2 regions of the Oceanobacter sp. 3_MG-2023 genome follow, and region 1 is predicted to be linked to the other one. Evidence: riboswitches for the same ligand, from Rfam matches in the RefSeq annotation. Region 1 holds a riboswitch; the other holds the start of a gene.
What was found. A riboswitch is a leader RNA that binds a small molecule or an ion and turns the genes downstream of it on or off. The one in region 1 is predicted to bind cobalamin.
Positions count from the first base shown of each region.

Region 2: another riboswitch for cobalamin. It lies ahead of Q8W32_RS04850 (TonB-dependent receptor); the one in region 1 lies ahead of Q8W32_RS01785 (ABC transporter ATP-binding protein).

Region 1 is NZ_JAUYVX010000001.1:399,490-404,771, forward strand. It holds gene cobT (nicotinate-nucleotide--dimethylbenzimidazole phosphoribosyltransferase) at 1-595, opposite strand, end outside; gene Q8W32_RS01780 (iron ABC transporter permease) at 624-1,646, opposite strand; gene Q8W32_RS01785 (ABC transporter ATP-binding protein) at 1,643-2,470, opposite strand; cobalamin riboswitch at 2,629-2,779, opposite strand; gene Q8W32_RS01790 (type IV pili methyl-accepting chemotaxis transducer N-terminal domain-containing protein) at 3,796-4,608, shown strand; gene Q8W32_RS01795 (AMP-binding protein) at 4,719-5,282, opposite strand, start outside.
Region 2 is NZ_JAUYVX010000004.1:36,416-41,697, forward strand. It holds gene Q8W32_RS04845 (hypothetical protein) at 1-845, opposite strand, end outside; gene Q8W32_RS04850 (TonB-dependent receptor) at 903-3,089, opposite strand; cobalamin riboswitch at 3,236-3,490, opposite strand; gene Q8W32_RS04855 (ketopantoate reductase family protein) at 3,589-4,524, opposite strand; gene Q8W32_RS04860 (YajQ family cyclic di-GMP-binding protein) at 4,672-5,157, shown strand; gene Q8W32_RS04865 (AmpG family muropeptide MFS transporter) at 5,157-5,282, shown strand, end outside.

The DNA of each region.
Region 1 (5,282 bases):
CGACTGCCAGGTTTTCTGCCAGTGCCAGTAACGCGGAGGCGGAGCTGGTATTCCCAATACCCATCTCACCCAGCCCCAGCACATTACTGCCTTGGGCAATCACCTCGCGGGCCACGTCTGCACCCAGGTATAACGCGCGCTGGTACTGCTCTGCCGTCATGGCTGGCTGGGCCGAAAAATCGGCACTACCCAGGCCAACCCGACGCCGTAACAGTGACCGATGATCAGCTTCCAGCGGCTGAATCACTCCGGCATCAATCACTTGCAAGGCCATATCACTGGATTGACAAAAGCAGTTGATAGCCGCCCCACCAGCCAGAAAATTCAGCACCATTTGTCTGGTAACAGCCTGAGGGGCAATACTGACGGGATGACGAGCAATACCATGGTCAGCAGCAAACACCAGCATGGTTGGCCGGGTGATCCGGATTTCCTCGTCGCCGCCATCCAGTTGCTGGATCTGGGCCAGTTGGGCGGCCAGTACTTCCAACGCCCCCAACGCCCCCGGAGGTTTGGTTTTCTGATCAATCCGTTGTTGTATCTGCGCCTGACCAGCCTGTCCGAGTGCTGGAATATCAAAAGAAACCGTATGCATAAATAAACGAAACTCCAGTCAGTTCTGATCAGGCCAGCCGCTGACGCATAACCAACAGAAAAAAGACGCTGCCCAAAGCAGAGGTAATAATACCGATGGGAATTTCCTGGCTGGCGACTGCCGAACGGGCAATCACATCCACCCAAACCAGAAAGGTACTGCCGAGCAACAAACAGCCTGCGATCAGCGTTCGGGTCGTAACGCCCAGCCAGCGTCGCACAATATGGGGAATCATCAGGCCAACAAAACCGATACCACCACAATACGCCACGACTGCAGCGGTCAAGGCAGCACAGATCACCAGTGCCAGCGCCCGTAGGCGTACGGCATCCACTCCCAGCGTGCGAGCGTTGTCATCCCCCAGCAACATGGCATCAAAATGACGCCCAAGCAGCAGCAGTACACCACTGCTGACCAACACCACAGGGAACAACAGCCATAATTGACTGCTTTCAACCCGCCCCAGGCTGCCCATCAGCCAGAACAGCACCTTGTTGGCAGCAAAAGGCTCACCGATAAACAGAATAAAATGGGTGAGTGAACCCAGCATCAACGAAATCGCCACCCCGCCCAACAACAACTGCTCGGAACTGCGGGCGAACGAAGTAATAGCCAGAACCTGAACCAGCATCACCGCAAACAAGGCACCACCAAACGCGGCCAACGGCAAGGCCGTGCCGACCGGCAACCAGCCCAGCAGCCAGGCCAGCAACGGCTGCTGTGACAGCATCGTACCCATCAACACGGTGACCACACTGGCCCCCAAGCCGGCACCGGCGACTACACCAAACAGATAAGGATCAGCAAGGCCGTTACGGGTTACGTTCTGTAATGAGGCACCGGCAATGGCCAATCCAGCACCAACCAATACGCCTGCAGCAACCCGCGGCAACCGCAGGTCAGTAAAGATCAATTGGTCCAGAGGATCGACCGGCAAACCGGCGAGACAACGCCAAACGGTATTAAAAGGCAGGTCGGCAGACCCAAAAAACAACGCCGCCAACGGCGACAACAACGCCACCGCGATCAGGATTATCCAGCGATATCTCATATGGCTTGATCCTGCCCCGTCGGTGCGACGGTCTGAGCCATCGGTGCTGGTGGTGAAAAATCGACCCGCAACGCTCCGGCATCGTGACGTACCGCACAAGGCAAACGAAATACCTGCTGCAAACGCCCAGGCTCCAATACCTGCGACGGTGTGCCATAAGCCACTTGTTCGCCATGATCCAATAACAACAACTGGTCGCAGTAATGTGCCGACAGATTAAGATCGTGCAAACTCATCACCACGGTCAGGCCGTTATCCCGAGCCAATTGCCCCAGCAAAGCCAGCACATCGTGCTGGTAATACACATCCAGATGATTGACCGGTTCATCGAGAACAATCAGTTCTGCCCGTTGCACCAGTGCCCGGGCAATCAAGCCGCGCTGCTGTTCGCCACCAGACAAAGAGGCAAACACCTGATCGGCTTTTGTCGCCAGACCAACACGATCTAACGCTTGTTCGATACATTGGTCGTCCTCCTGGGTCTGTCGCCCCAACCAGGACTGATGCGGCAATAATCCCATGCGTACCATTTGCCGCAGGCTGAGCGCAAACACCGTATCATTAAGCTGATGCACAACAGCAATCCGCCGCGCCCGTTGACTCAAGCGGTAATCCGCGACCAATTGGTCACGCCAGCACACAGTACCGGCACCAGACAACTGACCGGACAACGCCAGCAGCAAACTGGTTTTGCCCGCCCCGTTAGGGCCCAGCACGCCCAGTACCGAGCCACGCTTTAACGCAAAAGAGATCTGTTTCAGAATCGGCTGTTGATCAATCGTGAGCACCAGCTTATTGACCGCCAGACCGGAACAACCAACCATGGAGATATCCGACAAAAGTAAGCCGTACGAAGCAAGACCATCAACACCGTGCCGACATGTGCATCCACAGGGAAAGGAGATGGTTCGTGTCTTCCCGCACGAACAAAATTCAAGAGACTGAATCATTCATTCACCCGTACACGACGTTAGTCGAGACAGGGCAGAGAACCATTCCAGGGAGGTATCTGACTTTTCCTGGCCCATCACGGCCACAGAATTACAGTTGCGGGTACAGTTCCGGACTCACACCGGATTCCCAATTACGTTAAGCCGTCAGAGCAGCCCAACACCTGTTTGATAGCGCCGGACTATATCAGCAAAGCAAAAACCATACGATAGCGAATCGATTCAGGGGTTCAGCCAGCTACCATCCACTTGCAGCATCACCTGTCATCACCTGTCACAGCATTACCACTCATTATGGCGATGCGCGTCACATCGCCTCATAGCAGTCAACACTGACAGTTCATGACGCAACCGGTCATCCCGCCTTGCTTCGTCACAAACAGTCCGCGCCAATCACGGCAGGATTTCCCTGCCTTCTCAGTACAGCAACAGAAAACACCCACATCGAGACAACACCAACCAAAAAGGCGTCTTATTCTTATTATAATTCTTACTCTGTTAATTCCGATGCTGTATAAAACAGCCGGACTAACCTGAAAATATGACAAAAACATATAAAAATTATTAAATTTTAATTAAAAAACAAACATTTGAAGCTTCTTTACAGCTACTGGTAGCAGAAAAATACCACATCACCCAAAGATAATTACAAAATCAGACCCAGCACTCATTTCGTACAAAATTAAGCCGACCAGTGAATAATTCCACTATCCTTGTAAGCAGCAAAGGTTCTTTTGGGCATCGATACATCGGCGCTGGCAAGGTGGTTTCTGACAAGAAATCCATTGCCCAACAAGAGACACAACAAGCATCAAAATACAGTAAAGATATGTAAGACTAGGCATTACATCCATCCTGAGAAACAACCGGGGTATTCCAGCATCTCAGGTGCATGTAACAATCCAGGCCTACTCATCCTGATGTAAAGTGATATTTTGCGCCGGGGTCGGTCATGTACTAGACAAAAAATCAGACCTATACCGCCATGTTGCGATAGAAGGCAGGCCACAAAAAAAGTTAACGTTCGAAATGACCTCAGATGAAATCATTCATTGACTCAGGCCTTCGATAAGATCATTTTTTGCTGCATTGTAGAGCAATCAAACCACCTGACTGTTATTTCTCCAGGTTGGCAAACGCCAGCCCTCCTGGTAGTCAAGACCAAACGGCACATGAAGAGAATTCGCGGAGGAATTCAAATGCTTCTGATCTTCATTGTTGTGTTGATCTGGTTTTTCTGGATCAAACGACCTAAAAAGAACAACTACACCGCTAACAGAGCCAATAGTGTTGTGGCTATAACAGGCAGTCTGATCATGCTTAGCCAGAGGATGATGAAAGATCATCTGATGCTTGGCGCAGGGGTGAGTACTCGTTCGGCCCACAGCCAGCGCGATGTGAGCGTCATGCTGTTTAACCAGCGTCTGGAACAACTGAAAAAAGAAGATCACGACGAAGCGATGCAGAAGCTGTTGGCCAACACGCAGGCCATTTGGGATATCCACCAACCCCAGATTCTGGCACAGCCAGACCTCAATCTGGTTGGCAACCTGATGCAAGATAATGACCGCTTGCTCGCCCTCTGTGATGATATTGCCCGCAGCAAGGCAGAACATGAAGGCGATAACATCGCCAAAATGGCCTACCTCGCAGGCAGACAGCGTATGCTATCCCAACGAATTGCCAGAAACTGTGTGGCTATTTACTGGGGCTATGACAACGACTGGATCCATTACGATCTCGACGCCACCATTGCGCTGTTTGATCACACCCTGCGTGAGTTGATGCATTCCCGTCTGACCACGCCACAACTGGCGGCATCGCTGGAAGCCGCTGCATCCTTCTGGATGGCATCCAAAGCGACGTTCAAACTGTTTCAGGACAGTGCCGACAAGCGTAAGGATGTGCCACATATTCAGGAAGTGACTGAAACATTACTGGTAAAGCTGGATAAGATCACCAGCCAGTATGAAGCGATTATTGTTGGGGAAGAACGCCCGGACCAGTCCTGAGCCAGCCATTCTGAAGCCTCCATCGCGGCTCAGACCCGCATAAAAAAGCGGATAAGGGTTTCTCCCTTATCCGCTTTTTAGTTAGCCATCATACCAGCCGAGCACCTTCTTCAGCGGGACTGGGCAAGCTCTTCTGCTCTCAGCTCACGCCGGAGTATTTTACCAACATTGGTTTTTGGTAATTCAGTACGGAATTCCACATATTTAGGTACCTTGTAATTGGTCAGACGCTCTTTGCACCAGTGGCGCAAATCCGCCTCACTGAGTTCAGACTTCACCACAACAAAGACCTTGACGGCTTCTGAGCTTTTCAGATCCGGCACACCAATAGCAGCCACTTCCATCACCTCGGGGTGATCGGCAATAACATCTTCAACCTCGTTCGGATACACATTAAAGCCGGAGACAATAATCATGTCTTTCTTGCGATCCACAATACGCATATAGCCATCATCCTGGATCACGGCAATATCCCCAGTGCGCAGCCATTCACGGACAGGCAAACCATCAGCCCCTGGCAAAAATGCCTCATCGGTCGCCGCTTCCCGTTTCCAGTAGCCTTTCATGACCTGTGGCCCTTTAACGCACAACTCGCCCCGTTCTCCCAACGGCAACTCATGGCCATCATCATCCACGGTAATGCAGAGGGTACTCGACACCGGCATACCAATACT
Region 2 (5,282 bases), on a different contig from region 1:
GCATAGGTGGTGGTATCGATGACATCGACGCCGCCGCTATTGTCGTCGTAGTCACCACGGGCAGCGATATACAGCTGGCCATTAAGCAGTTCCATGCTGGTGGGATTGGTCACGGTCAGAGGAATGCCTTTCAGGCCATCGGTGCTGGTGTCGGTATCAATTTCAATAAGGGTGTCGAGGTCGTACACCACGACGTAGGCGGTGTTGTTGCCGTCATAGCCGTAACGCTGGGTCAGAACAAACAGTTGGTTGTTGTCGATGGCGGCATCGACCATCCCCGGTGTGGTGCTGTAACCGCTGACGCTGTAATCGGACAAGTCGATGGTATCGACCTTGAAGTCGTCTTCGCTGCTGGCGGTGGTGTCGACTTTCCAGGCTGTTTCCGCGCCGTAACGCATCAGCCAGCCGTATTGGTCGTCCTGATGTACCAGGGTATAGACGTTGGCGCTGCTGTCGCCATCATCGTTGGTGGTGTAGGTCCATTCCGGGCTGCTGAGGCTGGCGGTGGCGTCGTAGCGGCTGATGGTATCGACGTAATATTGGCCAATCCGGTATAGCCAGTTGGCTTCGCTGGTGATGGTGTAGTTGGTGTTGGTGTCGCTGAATAATTGTTGCTGGACGCTGCGGTCGCCGGTGATATTGCCGATGGCAACATGGCCACTGCTGTAGTCGGCAGCGGTGGTTTGTACCGCATAGGCTCCTTCTGCAATGGGTTGGGCGTCGTCGTCGTCACCGGCACAGCCACTCAGCATCAGGGTCGCAGAGAGAAGCAGTCCGGCGGTGCTGAACGGGGACAAACAGGTGCGGGATAATGTTGTTGGGTGATCAGGCAGACGGTTAGGCATAACAAAATTCCTTGGGTGTCGTTTGGCAAACTTGTTGGTTGCTGGTGATATGAATATTCAAAGCGAGTAGCTCAGGTACAGTGTCCATTCCCGGCCACGAGCCGGGCGCCCACTGAAGTCGTTAAAACTGTGATTAAACAGGTTGTTAATCCGCAAACCGGCGTGGGTCGGCAGTAGTGACGGTCTGGATGGCACTGGCCATTGGTAGCCGTAATGGATGTTCCAGAGGCGACGTTGATCCCCGGGTACGCTGTTGTAGCGGTCGAGGTAGAGGTCGTCAGCCAGCTCGGCATGGAGATCGATACTGTGGTGCCGGGTGGTCATGGAGGATTGCCAGAGTAATCCGGCAATCAGCCGCAGGTGATAGATGCCGGGCAAGTATTTGTTATCAAAGCCAACGATATCGCTGCTGCTCTGGCTTTGGTAATGGCTGCCTGCCAGCTGCAATTGCCACATCCCCAGGCTCTCTGTTGCGGGTGCTGCGGTCACAGGGCGGTTGAGCTGACTGTGCAGCTGCCATTCCAGCCCGGCCATGGTGGCATCACTGGTATTTTCATAGCGACCAGCCCCGGTTGAGGGGTCATACACGGCGACGATGGCGTTTTCCAGTTGGCGGTGGAACAGGTTGAGGCTGAGCTGCTGGGGGCGTTGTTGCCAGTCTCCGCTCCAGCTGATGTTTAACGACAGTGTTTGGCTTTGCTCTGGTTGAAGGTCGTCGTTGCCCCGGGTCAGGCCGCGGTTGCCGAAGCGTTCATACAAACTGGGTATTCTGAGTGCCTGTTTCCAGCTTAGTTGCAGCTGGCCGTTGCCGGTATCGCTGAGCCAGTATTGTTTCAGGCTGACCAACCCGGAGGTCCAGGACTGCTGCTGATGGGTGTTGTCGCTGTCGCTGCTATCGGTAGCGCTGGTTTGCAACAGGCTGTTTTGCTGGTGGTGGCTGCTACTGATACTGAACTGGCGTGTACTGTCGCTGTTTTGCCATTGTGCCCGACCACTCAGTTGTACTTGCCGCAGCCAGGAATATTGGTCGCAGCGGCTGCTGAGGGAGTCACAATCACCGCTGTCGCTGTCAATCAGGTAGCGGCTGCGATAGCTCTGCTGGCTTATCTTGATACTGCTGCCCAAATCCCAGGCGTGCCATTGTACCTGGCTGCCAAGTTTGGCTTCGCTGTGTTGGTAGCGATAACGGTTGTTGCTGTCGACATAACCGAATACTGCGGTTGGATCGTAAAATGCCTGGCGGTTCAGCGAGTGCCAGAGTTGCCAGTGCTGACGAAAATCTTGTCCCCAGTTGCCCGACAGTTGTACGCCCAGTTGCTTGCTGTCCAGCCGGGAGCGGTTACTCGAGGAGTTGCGATAATACTGTGGCAGTTGTTTGGATTCATCTTGCCAGTACAGGCTGGCAAACAGGCCGGGTTGCTGATGTTTCAGTGTCAGGCGGTCGCGACGATAGGCGGCATTGTTGAGTGCTTGTTGTTGTCCGGCTGGTTGGCTGGTGTCTTCCGGGCTGCTCACCGGGTAGCGGTAATTGTTGTCGCTTTGTTGGTGGTCGATCAATAAATCTGTAGTGCTGTGAGGCTGAGTCCGTAACGGTTGTTGCAGATTCAGGGTCGCCGTACCGTAGCTGCCAGCCGCGGCGGATAGTTGGGTGGGCCTGCTGCTGGTATTGGATGGGCTGCGACGGGTCACGATGTTGATGGTACCGCCGATCGCTTCATCACTGATCAGGCCATTGTCGTCGGCATCGCTGCCGCTGGTCAGGACATCGACTCGCTCAATGGAAGCCAGCGGGATGGCATTAAGATCGTACTGGCCGTATTGACCTGTGGTTACGTCAACGCCATCGATCAGTAGGCGGGTTTGTTTGGCATCAGCCCCTTGCATGGAAATCAGTACCGGGTCGCCCAGCCCCCCCAGGGATTGCACCTGCAGGCCGTTGATACGGCTTAGAAATTCCCCCAGGTTCTGATAACCAGCCGCCAGGGCTTGCTGATCGTAGAGTCGGTAGCTGGTGTCTGCGGCGGGTTCTTGATGGCCATAGACAACCAGCTCATCATCGGCGACCGGCGTATCGTCTGTATCATCGTTGTGTGTCGGGGTTACCGAATCGGCAAAACTGGCAGGCGCAGACAATAACAGGCTCAACATCAGGCTCGACAACAACGATGGTGTCCTTGCCTGTTGGAGGTGGCAAGACAACGGCTTGCGAAAGGCATAACACCAGAAGGGCAAACGTAATGTCATGGAAGTCCTGAGTACCGGGTCAGAATATAACGGCAAGAGCAGGGGGAGCAGACCAGGCAAGCAATCATTGCTTCCGAAGATGGCGGAAGACATCGCCGGGGCGGCGATTGGCGATTGGCACAAATCCCTCCCGCTGCCCTCCGCAACGTCGGTTGATAAAAACAGGCCGGTATCCGGGCTGACGACCTGAGCAGATGCTGCTCGTTCATAACGCCTTCCCACCGGTGCCTGTTGGCTGGCTCGGCAGTGGCTAGTGTCCTGTATGGGCAGGAACCTGTTATTGAATGGGTCGATCACCGTTGCGGGGGCAGCGCCGGTTTATGTTTTTACATCACCGGTCTTCCCGTTTAACCCGAGGCTGAATGATTCAGCCCATGGGCACCTGATTCTGGGCGCAGAGTAGCGGTGGTAATAGCAGGCGTCAAGAATTGCAAAGTAAAATCGTCGAGTCCGGCGCCGTCTGTGGCTGTGGTTTGCCTGTAAGCAGGGAAGGGCGTCCCTAGGTGGGGAGGCCGCTGCGGATATTAAGCTGATCCATTAATGCCCGGGTTAAGGGCAAATCGATTTTTGCCGCGCTGGCCTGGGTCAAGAGATAGCCACAAATATGATCCAGCTCGGTTGGGCGGTTGGCCAGTACGTCTTGCAGGCTGGATGAGCGGTTATCCGCCGTCGACAGGGCAATCTGTGTTACCCGCTCTGGCAGTTGATCTGGTAATGGCCAGCCTTGATGTTGATACAGCTGTTCTATTTCGATGGCCAACGAGTGTAACGGCGCACGGTATTCAGGGTTGCTGATTAATGCGCCATTGAGGCAGCGGTAGCAGGCGGTCAGGGGATTGATCACTGCGTTAATTGCCAGCTTTTGTCGTTGCCGTGTAAGAATATCCGAGACAACCTGGGTATGAGGCAAGTGGCTGGTGATCTGTCGCGGTAATCCATTTGCCTGTGCCGAAGGCAGACCAATCCAGACATCACCCAGTCCGGCATATATGACGCTGTTGTTTTCCAGGCGGTAAGCGCCGTCGGTGGAGATGCCGTGCCAGAGCTCGCAGCTCTGCCCTTGTTCTTTGAGCCAGTGAGCGACTTGTTCATGCTGGCCCATACCGTTTTGTAGCAGCAAAATGCGGTCAACCTGATGCAGTTTGCTGGCATAAGGTAACAGGGCATTCAGGGTGTCACTGGCTTTGGTGGTGATCACCAGCCAGTCCAGCCGCTGATGGTTCCATGGTGGCAGTGACAGAGTCAGGGTCTCTGGCCATTCAGGATGACTCGCACGAATATCTGGCCCGTATTGCAGGGTACGTTCCAACGGCGGGGTGGCCATTGTCGGGGATTGTGGTGAGCGGCCAAGCACATAAAGACGGTGCTGACGCCAGTAGCTGGCCATGACGGTGCCAATGGCACCCAGGCCAAGCAGGCCGATGGATAATGTCATGGCAGGATTATAAGTCGCTTGATGAGCTGGAGCCAGAGCGGGAGGATGACTTTTGCTTTTCAGTGCTGACAGAGGTATACAGTCCGGCTTATTGCCATGCTTATGACTGTATATATTTATTGACAGGTTATTGACAGGAGAAGCCCAATGCCATCGTTTGATGTCGTTTCCGAAGTGGATAAACACGAAGCCCAGAATGCCGTTGATCAGGCCAATCGGGAATTGTCCACTCGGTTTGATTTTAAAGGGGTTAATGCCAGCTTTGAGTTAAAAGATTTTGCTGTCACCTTGACGGCTAATGAGGAATTCCAGATCGAGCAGATGAAACCCATGCTGGAAAGCTCTTTGATCAAGCGCAAGATCAAGGTCAGCTGTCTGGAATATGGCGATCTGGCCGGTGCAGGCAAGCAGGTCAAAATGATCGCGACCTTGCGTCAGGGTATCGACAAGGACCTGGCTCGTAAAATGGTCAAGATTGTCAAAGACAGCAAATTAAAAGTGCAGGCATCGATTCAGGGAGAGATGGTGCGGGTACAAGGTAAGGCGCGAGATGATTTGCAAGCGGTGATGGCGCTGTTTCGTAATGACGATTCCATCGAGATGCCGCTGGCGTTCAAGAATTTCAAAGACTGATGTCTGACCGTAAGGTAACGGATCGCTCTTCTGTTCAATCCAGCCTGGATTCTGCCACGACTTCGACGTCTTTTTTCGGCTGGTGGCGTGATGCCCGGAAAATTTACACCCGTAAGCCGGTACTG